DNA from 3 places in the Rhodococcus indonesiensis genome. Region 2 is predicted to be linked to each of the others. Evidence: riboswitches for the same ligand, from Rfam matches in the RefSeq annotation. Region 2 holds a riboswitch; each other region holds the start of a gene.
What was found. Region 2 has a riboswitch for S-adenosylmethionine ahead of ACM26Y_RS24450 (ABC transporter substrate-binding protein). Riboswitches for the same ligand answer to the same signal wherever they lie in the genome.
Positions count from the first base shown of each region.

Region 1: linked by a shared signal. The riboswitch ahead of ACM26Y_RS16830 (bifunctional o-acetylhomoserine/o-acetylserine sulfhydrylase) and the one ahead of ACM26Y_RS24450 (ABC transporter substrate-binding protein) in region 2 are both predicted to bind S-adenosylmethionine.
Region 3: linked by a shared signal. The riboswitch ahead of ACM26Y_RS02815 (aminotransferase class V-fold PLP-dependent enzyme) and the one ahead of ACM26Y_RS24450 (ABC transporter substrate-binding protein) in region 2 are both predicted to bind S-adenosylmethionine.

Region 1 is NZ_CP180630.1:3,632,566-3,636,516, forward strand. Features, by position in the region: gene ACM26Y_RS16825 (NADP-dependent isocitrate dehydrogenase) at 1-1,190, opposite strand, end outside; SAM riboswitch class IV at 1,457-1,572, shown strand; gene ACM26Y_RS16830 (bifunctional o-acetylhomoserine/o-acetylserine sulfhydrylase) at 1,659-2,984, shown strand; gene metX (homoserine O-acetyltransferase MetX) at 2,981-3,951, shown strand, end outside.
Region 2 is NZ_CP180630.1:5,305,783-5,309,733, forward strand. Features, by position in the region: gene ACM26Y_RS24435 (NtaA/DmoA family FMN-dependent monooxygenase) at 1-170, shown strand, start outside; gene ACM26Y_RS24440 (MFS transporter) at 183-989, shown strand; gene ACM26Y_RS24445 (MFS transporter) at 971-1,603, shown strand; SAM riboswitch class I at 1,649-1,743, shown strand; gene ACM26Y_RS24450 (ABC transporter substrate-binding protein) at 1,948-3,579, shown strand; gene ACM26Y_RS24455 (ABC transporter permease) at 3,583-3,951, shown strand, end outside.
Region 3 is NZ_CP180630.1:588,430-592,380, forward strand. Features, by position in the region: gene ACM26Y_RS02810 (Pls/PosA family non-ribosomal peptide synthetase) at 1-1,710, opposite strand, end outside; SAM riboswitch class IV at 1,956-2,071, shown strand; gene ACM26Y_RS02815 (aminotransferase class V-fold PLP-dependent enzyme) at 2,138-3,457, shown strand; gene ACM26Y_RS02820 (YbaK/EbsC family protein) at 3,504-3,951, opposite strand, start outside.

The sequences.
Region 1 (3,951 bases), 1.7 Mb from region 2:
TCGAGCGCGGCGAGGAACTCCTCGGTGGTCAGCCAGGCCTGCTCGGGTCCGATGAGCAGGGCGAGGTCCTTGGTCATCTGGCCGGCTTCGACGGTCTTGATGACGACGTCCTCGAGCTGCTGGGCGAACTCGATCACCTCGGGGGTGTTGTCGAGCTTGCCGCGGTGCTCGAGACCACGGGTCCAGGCGAAGATCGACGCGATCGGGTTGGTCGACGTCGGCTTGCCGGCCTGGTGCTGCCGGAAGTGCCGGGTGACGGTTCCGTGGGCAGCCTCGGCCTCGACGGTCTTTCCGTCCGGGGTCATGAGCACGGAGGTCATCAGGCCCAGCGAACCGTAGCCCTGTGCGACGGTGTCCGACTGGACGTCGCCGTCGTAGTTCTTGCAGGCCCAGACGTAACCGCCTTCCCACTTGAGCGAGGAAGCGACCATGTCGTCGATGAGGCGGTGCTCGTAGGTGAGTCCGGCGGCGTCGAACTCCGCCTTGAACTCCTCCTCGTAGATCCGCTGGAACTCGTCCTTGAACATGCCGTCGTAGGCCTTGAGGATCGTGTTCTTGGTCGAGAGGTAGACCGGGTAGTTCTGCTGCAGGCCGTAGGACAGCGAGGCCCGCGCGAAGTCCTGGATGGACTTCTTGTAGTTGTACATCCCCATGACGACGCCGCCGTCCTCGGGAATCTGGCACACCTCGTGCTGGATCGGCTCGGAGCCGTCCTCCGGCGTGAAGGTGATGGTGACGGTGCCCGGGCGGTCGACCTTGAAGTCGGTGGCGCGGTACTGGTCGCCGAAGGCGTGACGGCCGACGATGACCGGCTTGGTCCAGCCCGGCACCAGACGGGGCACGTTCGAGATGATGATCGGGGCACGGAAGATGGTGCCGCCCAGGATGTTACGGATCGTGCCGTTGGGCGAACGCCACATCTTCTTCAGGCCGAACTCCTCGACCCGGGCCTCGTCGGGAGTGATGGTGGCGCACTTGACGCCGACGCCGTGCTTCTTGATGGCGTTGGCCGCATCCACGGTGACCTGGTCGTCGGTCGCATCGCGGTGCTCGATGCCGAGGTCGTAGTACTCGAGATTCACATCCAGGTAAGGATGGATCAGCTTGTCTTTGATGAACTGCCAGATGATGCGGGTCATCTCGTCGCCGTCGAGTTCGACGACCGTTCCCTCAACCTTGATCTTGGACATGTGCGCTTCGCGTCCTCCTAGGAAGTGTCCCTGGTCCCAAGTCGATCCCACTTTGTGGGTGCGATCGTGGTCGGCTCAATGAACCATTCATGGCGTGCTCACACGTACGGAACACGGTCCAAACAAGACGAGCGTACTGCTATTGCCCCGGCCCGCCAAGCGCACCCCCGGCTACCCGCGGGTAACTTTCGCCTGCTCAGGCGCCCTCCGCCGGCAGGTACGGGTCGCCTACCGAAGCGTCTGTTCGAGCCGCTAGACTCGCGCCAGGTCATGAGTACCAGCGTGAAGCCCCGGCTTGCTGGTCGGCAACCCTCCGGCCAGGGTGGGGTGCTCCGGGTGATGACCCGGTCGTCCGGCGACACGCCGCACGACAAGCCGGTCCGATGGAGGTATTCGTCATGAGGGTTGTGATCATGAGCTGTCGTCACTAGCCGCCCCGACCTCCCGACCACGGCCAGTAAGGACATCATGACCGACAGCGAGAACACCCGGCGCGAAGACGGCTGGAGCTTCGAGACCAAGCAGATCCACGCGGGACAGCCCGCCGGCGGCGACACCCGCGCCCGCGCCCTGCCGATCTACCAGACCACCAGCTACACCTTCGACAACACCGACCACGCCGCCGCCCTGTTCGGCCTGACCGAACCCGGCAACATCTACACCCGCATCATGAACCCCACCCAGGACGCGGTCGAACAACGCATCGCCGCCCTCGAAGGCGGCGTCGCCGCCCTGCTCCTCGCCTCCGGCCAGGCCGCCGAAACCTACGCCCTCCTCAACCTCGCCGCCGCCGGCGACCACATCGTCGCCAGCCCCTACCTCTACGGCGGCACCTACAACCTGCTGCACTACACCCTGCCCCGCCTCGGCATCGAGGTCACCTTCGTCGACGACCCCGACGACCTCGACCAGTGGCGCGCCGCGATCCGCCCCACCACCCGCGCCCTCTACGGCGAAACCATCGCCAACCCCAAGAACCACCTGCTCGACATCCCCGGCATCGCCGCCGTCGCCCACGCCCACCACCTGCCGCTGATCGTCGACAACACCGTCGCCACCCCCTACCTGATCCGCCCCCTCGAACACGGCGCCGACATCGTCGTGCACTCGGCCACCAAATACCTCGGCGGCCACGGCACCGCCATCGCCGGGGTCCTCGTCGACGGCGGCACCTTCGACTGGACCGGCACCGGCCCCGACGGCGCCCCCCGCCACCCCCAGTTCACCACCCCCGACCCCAGCTACCACGGCGTGGTCTACGCCGACCTCGGCGCCCCCGCCTACGCCCTCAAGGCCCGCGTGCAACTGCTGCGCGACCTCGGTGCCGCGGTCTCCCCGTTCAACGCCTTCCTCATCGCCCAGGGCCTCGAGACCCTGAGCCTGCGCATGGAACGCCACGTCGCCAACGCCGAGCGCGTCGCCGAATTCCTCGACCGCCGCCCCGAGGTCACCGCCGTCGCCTACGCCGGCCTGCCCTCCTCGCCCTGGCACGACCGCGCCCGGCACCTCGCCCCCCGCGGCGCCGGCGCCATCGTCACCTTCGAACTCGCCGGCGGCATCGACGCCGGCAAGCAGTTCGTCAACGCGCTGACCCTGCACAGCCACGTCGCCAACATCGGCGACGTACGCTCGCTGGTCATCCACCCCGCCTCCACCACCCACTCCCAACTCACCGCCGCCGAACAACTCGCCGCCGGCGTCACCCCCGGCCAGGTCCGCCTCGCCGTCGGCATCGAGAACATCGACGACATCCTCACCGACCTCACCACCGGCCTCGAGGCGGTCGCGTCTTGACGGCGCGCGTCGACCGGCGCCACGTGGAGCTGCCGCCGGAGGACGGCCGTCTCGGGACGGTCGACATCGGGCCGCTGACGCTCGAGTCCGGCGCGACCCTGCCCGACGTGACCGTGGCGGTGCAACGATGGGGCCGGCTGTCGCCGTCGCGCGACAACGTCGTCCTCGTCGAACACGCCCTCACGGGGGACTCGCACGTGACCGGGCCCGCCGGACCCGAACACCCGTCGCCCGGCTGGTGGACCGGGATGGTCGGTCCGGGCGCGCCGATCGACACCGACACGTGGTGCGTCGTGGCGACGAACGTGCTGGGCGGCTGCCGCGGCACCACCGGACCGGGTTCGCCCGCTCCGGACGGCAAGGCGTGGGGTTCCCGGTTCCCCGGCATCACGGTGCGCGACCAGGTCGCCGCCGAGGTCGCGCTCGCCGATGCGCTCGGCATCGACAGGTTGGCGGCCGTCACCGGAGGGTCCATGGGCGGCATGCGGACGCTCGAGTGGATCATCGGGTATCCGGAACGGGTGCAGGCGGCCCTCGTCCTCGCCGTCGGCGCCCGCGCCACCGCCGACCAGATCGGCACCCAGACCACGCAGATCGCCGCCATCACCGCCGACCCGGACTGGCAGGGCGGGGACTACTACGGAACGGGACGGGTGCCGCGGGCCGGGCTGGGCATCGCACGGCGGATCGCACACCTGACCTACCGGACCGAGGGCGAACTCGACACCCGCTTCGCCAATTCCCCCCAGGGAAGCGAAAACCCCTGGAACGGCGGACGATACGCGGTGCAGAGCTATCTGGAGCACCAGGCCGACAAGCTCGTCGCGCGGTTCGATCCCGGTACGTACGTCGCGCTCACCCAGGCGATGAACCGGCACGACGTCGGACACGGGCGGGGCGGTGTGGCCGCCGCACTCGGATCCACCCCGGTGCCGACGATCGTCGCCGGCGTGGACTCCGACCGCCT
Region 2 (3,951 bases):
GGTTCATCCTCGGATCCCACCTCGTGCCCTGGGGACTCGACGACTTCGTCGACGAGGTGGTGCCCCTGCTACAGGACCGTGGTGTCCTCCGCGCCGAGTACACCGGAACCACGCTGCGGCACAACCTCGGGCTGCGGGTACCGGCCGATCCGGTGGCGGTCGGCGGTTAGCCCCCCTCCCGCGTGACACTCACCGATCGGGCGCAGACGCCCCAACAGACGACGTCGGTGGTGCCGGTCTGTGCGGCCGCCGGCTTCACCACCCTGCTCGATTCGTCGGTGCTGAACGTCGGCCTCCCCGCCCTGCGGACCGGTCTCGACGCGGGCGTTTCACAGGTGCAGTGGATCCTGGCCGCATACTCGCTCAGCTTCGGTCTTGCGCTGGTCCCGGCAGGCCGGCTCGGCGATGTGGCCGGCCGGCGGCGGCTGTTCCTCGCGGGCATGACCCTCTTCGCGGTCATGGGAGTGTGCGGAGCTGTCGCGTCCGACCCCTGGACGGTCGTCGCCGCACGGGCCGGTCAGGGGGCCGGGGCCGGCCTGATCAGCGCGCAGGTGCTCGGGATCCTGGCCGAGAACTACACCGGCCCGGCGCGCGCTCGGGCACTGGCCGCCTACAGCACCGCCGGGGGCCTCGCCGGGCTGTGCGGTCCGCTCGTCGGGGGGCTGGTGCTCGGCGCTGCGTCCGGGGAGTACGGGTGGCGCGTTCTGCTGATTCTCAACGTGCCGTGCGCACTCGTCACACTCGTGCTGGCTGCACGCCGCCTGCCCCCGGATCGGGGACGACCGTCGGCCCGCAGCGGGGTCGATGCCGGGGCCTCGCACTCCTCGCGGCGGCCACGACGCTGGTCATGCTGCCCGTGGTCTCCGATCCGGGTCCGGTGGGTGCGGTGTTCGTCGTCGGGGGAGCGGCGGTCTCACTCGCCACCTTCCTGTGGTGGGAACGCCGTGTCGCCGCGCGCGGCGGCAAGCCCGTGCTGCTTCCCGAACTGACCGGATCCGGCGGATACGTCCTCGGCACCTTGGTCGCACTGTTCTGGTTCGGTGCGGTGCTGTCCCTGAACACCGTCGTGAGCCTGTATCTCATCGAGGGGCGCGGCTATGCCGCTGTCCAAGCAGCCGCCGTGCTGTCCGCCGCTGCCGCCGCGATGGCCGTCGCCTCTGCCATGGGGTGGCGGGTCGCCGCGCGATACGGCCGGGTGACGGTCGTCGTGGTGGTGGCAGCCGAGATCGCCGTCGTCGGTGGCTACGCCGCCGCTGTGCAGCACGAGGCCACGATGCCGGTGTTCGTGGCGCTGGCCGCTCTGTCGGGCCTCTCGGGTGGATTCGTGGATGCACCCAACCGGGCGCTGACGCTCGAGTCGTCACCGGAGGGCGGTCACGGTGTCGCGGCCGGGTTCCTGCAACTGTCACAGCGGTTGTCCGCGACGGTCGCCCTCGCCGCGGTGTCCGGCCTGTATCTGTCGGCGCTGGCGACGGACGGGGACGACTTCGCCGGTGCCGCGTCGGCCGGCCTCGCGGTGTGCGCCGCCATGCTCTCGGTGTCGCTGCTCTGTGCGCTCGCCGACCGGCGCCGTCGTGCCGGCGTCGGGTTTCGATCACTGTGAGCGAAAGGGTTCTCCGAACTCGTTCGCAACGCGTACGGTCACCGGGAACCATCCAGAGCGACCGAGAGACCCGGCTCGAGGACGTCGCAGCAACCCCCTGCCACCGCAGGTGAGGGTGCTACCGCCGGGAACGATGGAGGAGAAGACATGGCAGGCGAGGGGTTCGTGGGTGCGTGGGCGCGCCTGCACGTCGACCTGTGCCGTCAGTGCTCGGGCCTCTGTCGCCCACGGTCCTGTCGCGCCTGAGCGGCGCCTTCCAGTCGAAGAACTACGACCGTCTGCCCGGCCGGTGGCATCGCGAAGCGCGGTGCCACCGGCGCCTCACGAGATCATGGAGTTCCCCGGTGCCTGTTCCGTTCACCTCTGCCGCCCGACGTCGCGCCGTCGCGGGCGCCACCGCCGCAATCCTCGCCGGTGGGCTCGCCGCGTGCGGCACCGACACGGCGGGCACTTCCTCCGGTGGCGGCACCCCGCAGCCCGGCGGCACCCTGCGCTACGGCCTGTCCCAGGCCCCCACGTGTGCCGATCCCGCGCAGGCCGGCAGCAACCAGACCATCTACGTCACCCGTCAAATCGTCGACTCGCTCACCGATCAGGACCCCGGGACCGGTGAACTGAAGCCGTGGCTCGCCGAAAGCTGGGAGGTGAACGGGAACGCCTCGGCGTTCACGTTCCGGCTGAAGGACGGCGTGACATTCAGTGACGGCACCCCGTTCACCGCGGAGTCGGTGAAGAAGAACTTCGACGCGATCGTCCAGACCCTCACCGGCGCCAAGGCAGCGCTGGCGGCGAGCTACCTGTCGGGGTACACCGGCACCACGGTGCTCGATCCGCTCACCGCCCAGGTGTCCTTCGCCGGTCCGAACGCGCAGTTCCTGCAGGCGTCGTCGACGCTGCAGCTCGGCTTCCTGTCCGACAGCGACGTCGCGAAGTCCGCGGAGGAACGCTGCGCCGGCAACCTGTCCGGCACCGGTCCCTTCGTCTACGAGGACTACCAGCAGGACAAGTCCGCCACGCTGGTCAAGCGCACCGGATACGCGTGGGGATCCGACGTGTTCGCGCACGACGGCGAGGCCTACCTCGATCGCATCGAGTTCACGATCGTCCCGGAGTCCGGTGTACGCACCGGCAGCCTCGCATCCGGCCAGCTCGACGCGATCAGCGATGCGCTGCCGCAGGACGCTTCCCAGATCGAAGGCAGCGGCGGACGGATCCTCACCACACCGAACCCGGGTGTTCCGTTCGGTTTCCAGCCGAACGTCACCCGTGGCGTCCTGACCGATCCGGCGGTGCGCGCCGCGATCGTGCCGGCCCTCGACCGCCAGGAACTCGTCGACACCGTCCTCGGCCCTGATTTCCGGCCCGCGACCAGCACCCTCGCCTCCCGCACCCCTGGCTACGTCGCGCTCGACGACGTCGCCTACGACCCGGAGAAGGCGAAGTCGATCCTCGACGCCGCCGGCTGGGTTCCCGGCCCGGACGGCATCCGTGCCAAGGACGGCAACCGCCTGTCCTTCTCGGTGTTGTTCAGTTCGGTGTTCGCCGGCAACCAGGCAATCCTCGAGCTCGTGCAGCAGCAGCTGCGCGGGGTCGGTATCGACCTGCAGCTCGACCTGGTCTCCACCCCGGAAGCCACTGCCCGGCAGGGTGCGAAGGACTTCGACGCCACCTACTACAACAGCACGCGCGCCGACGGCGACATCCTGCGCACCACGTTCGGACTCGACGGGCGCAACCTCAACAACCGCGGCCCGATCCCGGCACTGGACGAGGTCCTGTCTGCGCAGCTGCGCACCACCGACCCGGCCGAACGCGGCGAGCTGAGCGAGCAGGCACAGCAGCTCGTCCTCGACAACGGCCTGTGGCTGCCGACCGTGGAGCTGTCCCAGGCCATCGGTGCGGCGGGGGCGGTGCAGGACCTGAAGTTCGAGGCCTCCGCCCGGTTGCAGTTCTTCGACACCTGGCTGAGCGAGTAGACCATGGCCAGGTATCTCGGCTCCCGGCTCGTGCAGGCGCTGCTGGTGCTGTGGGCGGCGTTCACCGTCTCGTTCGGCGTGCTGTACCTGCTGCCGTCCGACCCGGTGAGCATCGCGGTCGACGGCGCCGGCAGCGGCACACCGGTGGATGCGGCCGCTGTCGCGCAACTGCAGGAGCGGTACGGGCTCGACCGGCCGTTGTCGGGGCAGTACCTCACTGCGCTGAGCAACGCCGTCCGGGGGGACTTCGGCATCTCGATCGTCACGGGACAACCCGTGACCGAAGCGATCGCCGCCGCCGTACCCAGCACCCTGGCCCTGGCCGCGGTCGCCCTGGCGCTCGCCGTGCTCCTCGGCACCTCGATCGCGTTC
Region 3 (3,951 bases), 820 kb from region 2:
CAGTTCGGCGACGGTCATCGCGGGATAGCGTTCGCGCAGGGCCGTCACCAGCTGGGCCGCGGCGAGGGAGCCGCCGCCGAGTTCGAAGAAGTCGTCGTCGATGCTCTCGATCGGGGTACCGAGAATCGACACCCACAGCCCGGCGACCCACTCGGCGGTCGGGTCGAGGCCGAGAGCCTCGGCGGCGGCGGCCTCCGCGCCGGGCAGCGGCCACGGAAGCGCGTTGCGGTCCACCTTGCCGGAGGTCCGGGTGGGCAGTTCGTCCACCAGCGCCAGTCTCGGGACCAGGGCCGCCGGCAGCTGCTCACCGAGCAGGTCGCGCGCGGAGGCGAGGTCGAACTCGGGGTCGGTGCTGGCGATGTAGCCGACGAGGATCGAGTGCCCGGCCGCGGTCTTGCGTACGGCGGCCGCGCCGCCGGCGACGCCGGGCAGGTTCTGCAGAGCGTTGTCGACTTCGCCGAGTTCGATGCGCCGGCCGCCGATCTTGACCTGATCGTCGGCACGTCCCTGGAACAGCAGCCCCGCGCGGTCGAGGGTGACCAGGTCGCCGCTGCGGTAGGCGCGGTCCCAGCCGAGGGTGGGCATGGGAGCGTACTTCTCGGCGTCCTTGGCCGGGTCCAGATAGCGGGCCAGTCCGACGCCGCCGATGACGAGTTCGCCGGTGCCGCCCTCCCGGACGGGCCGGCCCTCGCCGTCCACCACGGCGAGGTCCCAGCCGTCGAGCGGCAGGCCGATGCGGACCGGGCCGGTGCCGTCCATCGTCGCCGCACACGCGACCACGGTGGCCTCGGTGGGCCCGTACGTGTTCCACACCTCGCGCCCGGGCACAGCCAGCCGCTCGGCGAGATCCGGCGGACAGGCCTCCCCACCGAAGATCAACAGCCGCACCGCTTCGAGCGCCTCGGCGGGCCACATCGCCGCGAGGGTGGGAACGGTGGAGACGACGCTGATGTCGCGGGAGACCAGCCACGGTCCGAGGTCCATCCCGGACCGCACGAGCGAGCGGGGCGCGGGGACGAGGCACGCGCCGTGCCGCCACGCGAGCCACATCTCCTCGCAGGACGCGTCGAACGCGACCGACAGCCCGGCCAGTACGCGGTCGCCGGGGCCGATCGGGTTCTCGCGCAGGAACAGCCGGGCCTCGGCGTCGACGAAGGCGGCGGCGCTGCGATGGCTGACCGCGACCCCTTTGGGGGTGCCGGTGGATCCGGAGGTGAAGATGATCCAGGCGGCGTCGTCGAGACGCGGACCGCGCAGCTGCGGCTGCGGCGACGGCGGCGCGGTGCCCGGGCCGATGCCGTCGGCGGTGACGACGGCGGTGACCTGCGCTTCCCCGAACACGAGTTCGGCGCGTTCGTCGGGATCGTCGGCGTCCACCGGCACGTAGGCCGCGCCGGCGGCGAGGATGCCCAGGATCGTCACGTACAGGTCCGCGGAGCCGGACGGCATGCGCACGCCGACGCGGTCCCCGCCGCCGACTCCCGCGTCGGCGAGCCGGTAGGAGCAGGCGACGACCTTCTCGACGAGTTCGGTGTAGCTGAGGGTGACGGATCCGTCGTCGACGGCCGGAGCGTCCGGGTGGGTGTCGGCGGTGGCACGCAGGATGTCGACGAGGGTGCGAGGGGCCGGGGCATGGGAGGAGCGGAGGAACTCCTCGGGGATGCGATACGACCGATCCGAATCCGTCGTGGGCTGGGCAGGCAATCGCATGTCCTTCTCTCGGCCTGGTGGTGCGTTCGTCCGGTTATCTCACGGTCAGGTGGACGGAGGGTGAACATCGGGTGTGTCGGTGCCCACTCGCGCGGTGGAATTCCTCCACCTCCCGGTCACCGGAATCCCCGCCGCTGTCCGGTTCGGTGCGAGAAACGGCCTCTCCCTGGGGATTCGCATGCCGGACGGCGGACGGTGCGATCCCGGTTTGACATCCGTGCGCGCTTTTGCCATCCTCTTCCGCAGGTCACGAGAACCAGCGACAAGCCCCGGCTAGCTGGTCGGCAACCCTCCTCCGCGGTGGGGTGCTCCGGGTGACGACCTGGCCGTGTTTCCACACCGGACACGGCAAGCGCGGATTCGGACCGTGATCGCACTCGAGCGACGAGGCGACCACCGGCGAATCCCTGAACGACGAGGGAACGTCATGACTGCCGCTGTACTGACCGCTGACACCTGTATCGCACCGTTCGCCCGGGTCACCGGATGTGATCTTCAGGTACCCCTGGTGCAGGGCGGTGCCTGCACCTACGCCAACTTCGACTACGCGGCGAGCGCGCCGGCCCTCGAAGCGGTCACCGAGCGGATCGCCGAACTCCTGCCGTACTACGCCAGCGTGCATCGCGGTGCCGGTTACGCCTCGAGGATCTCCACCACCAGCTACGAGCAGGCCCGCGAATCCGTGGCCCGATTCGTCTGCGCCGCAGACGATCAGGTGGTCGTCTTCACTCGCAACACCACCGACTCGCTCAACCTCCTGGCCGGAGCCGTGCCCGGCGACGTGGTGGTACTCGACGTCGAACACCACGCAAACCTGTTGCCCTGGAAGAATGCTCGCGTCGTCGAGGCTGCCGACACCGTCGCCGAGACCGTCCGCCGGCTCGTCGCCGAACTGTGCAGCAGGCCTGCTGCGCTGCTCGCCGTCACCGGCGCCTCCAACGTCACCGGCGAGGTCCTCCCGATCGCCGAACTCGCCGACGTCGCGCACGCCTGCGGTGCCCGGATCCTCGTCGACGGAGCACAATTGGTTCCGCACCGGCGGATCGACCTCACCGCGCTCGGCGTCGACTACCTCGCATTCTCGGGGCACAAGCTCTACGCTCCGTTCGGTGCCGGTGCTCTGGTGGGGCGCCGGGACTGGCTCGACGTCGCGGAACCGTACCTCGCAGGGGGTGGTGCGGTCCGCGACGTCAGTCTCAATCACACCGAATGGGCCTGTGCCCCAGCGCGACACGAGGCGGGCACACCGAACGTGCTCGGTGTCGCGGCGCTCGCCGCAGCGTGCGACGCGCTCGCCGGCTTCGACGCCGATGCCGTCACCGTGCACGAGGAGGCGTTGTGCCGGCGCCTGCTCGACGGGTTGCGCGGCGTCGACGGCGTCGAGATCCTGCGGCTGTGGAGCGACTCCCCGGACTCCGTCGGCATCGTCACCTTCACGGTCGCCGGCTTCGAGCCCGGCGAGGTGGCGTCGTATCTCTCCGCCGAGCACGGAATCGGGGTGCGCGACGGCCGGTTCTGCGCGCACCCGCTGCTCGCCCGGGTCGGACTGCCCGCCGGCGCGGTTCGTGCCTCGCTCGGTCTCGGCAGTTCCTCCGCCGACGTGGATCGTCTGCTCGACGCGCTGCACACGCTGGTGGATGCCGGTCCCGGCTGGACCTACGCGAAGACCGACGGCCTGTGGGGGCCGTCGCCCGAGACCCGTCCGGGCCTGGCGGAGTCCACCGCCGGGGCGGCGCAGTGCAGCTGACCGCTTCCCGGGCGGGCTGTCGCACCGGCCGTCCGGACCGGCAGGTCTAGTCGACGTCGACGTCGACGGCTGCCGTGATGCGCATCAGTTCGCGGAACGTCGTGCGGAACAGCGTGCGTGGATGCCCTCCGGAGGCCCAGAGCTGGGGGAAAGCAGCCAGGGCGGTGTCGACGTACGTGGTCAGGTTCGTCGGATGCCCGAGCGGTGCCACGCCGCCGACGGGCTGACCCGTGACCTCGGTGACCACGTCCGGGGGCGCCGCGACGAGCACACCGCCGAGGCGTTTGCCGGTTCGTTCCGGATTCACCCGGTGGGCACCCGAGACCAGCAGCAGTACCGGTTCGTCGTCGAGCAGGAACACCAGCGACTTGACGATCGCTCCCACGTCGACCCCGAGCGCGGCCGCCGCCTGCTCGGCGGTGTGCACCGACTCCGGTTGGGTCGTGATCAACCCGTGGTGACCGCGCGCGATGAGCGTGTCGGCTACCCGAGCG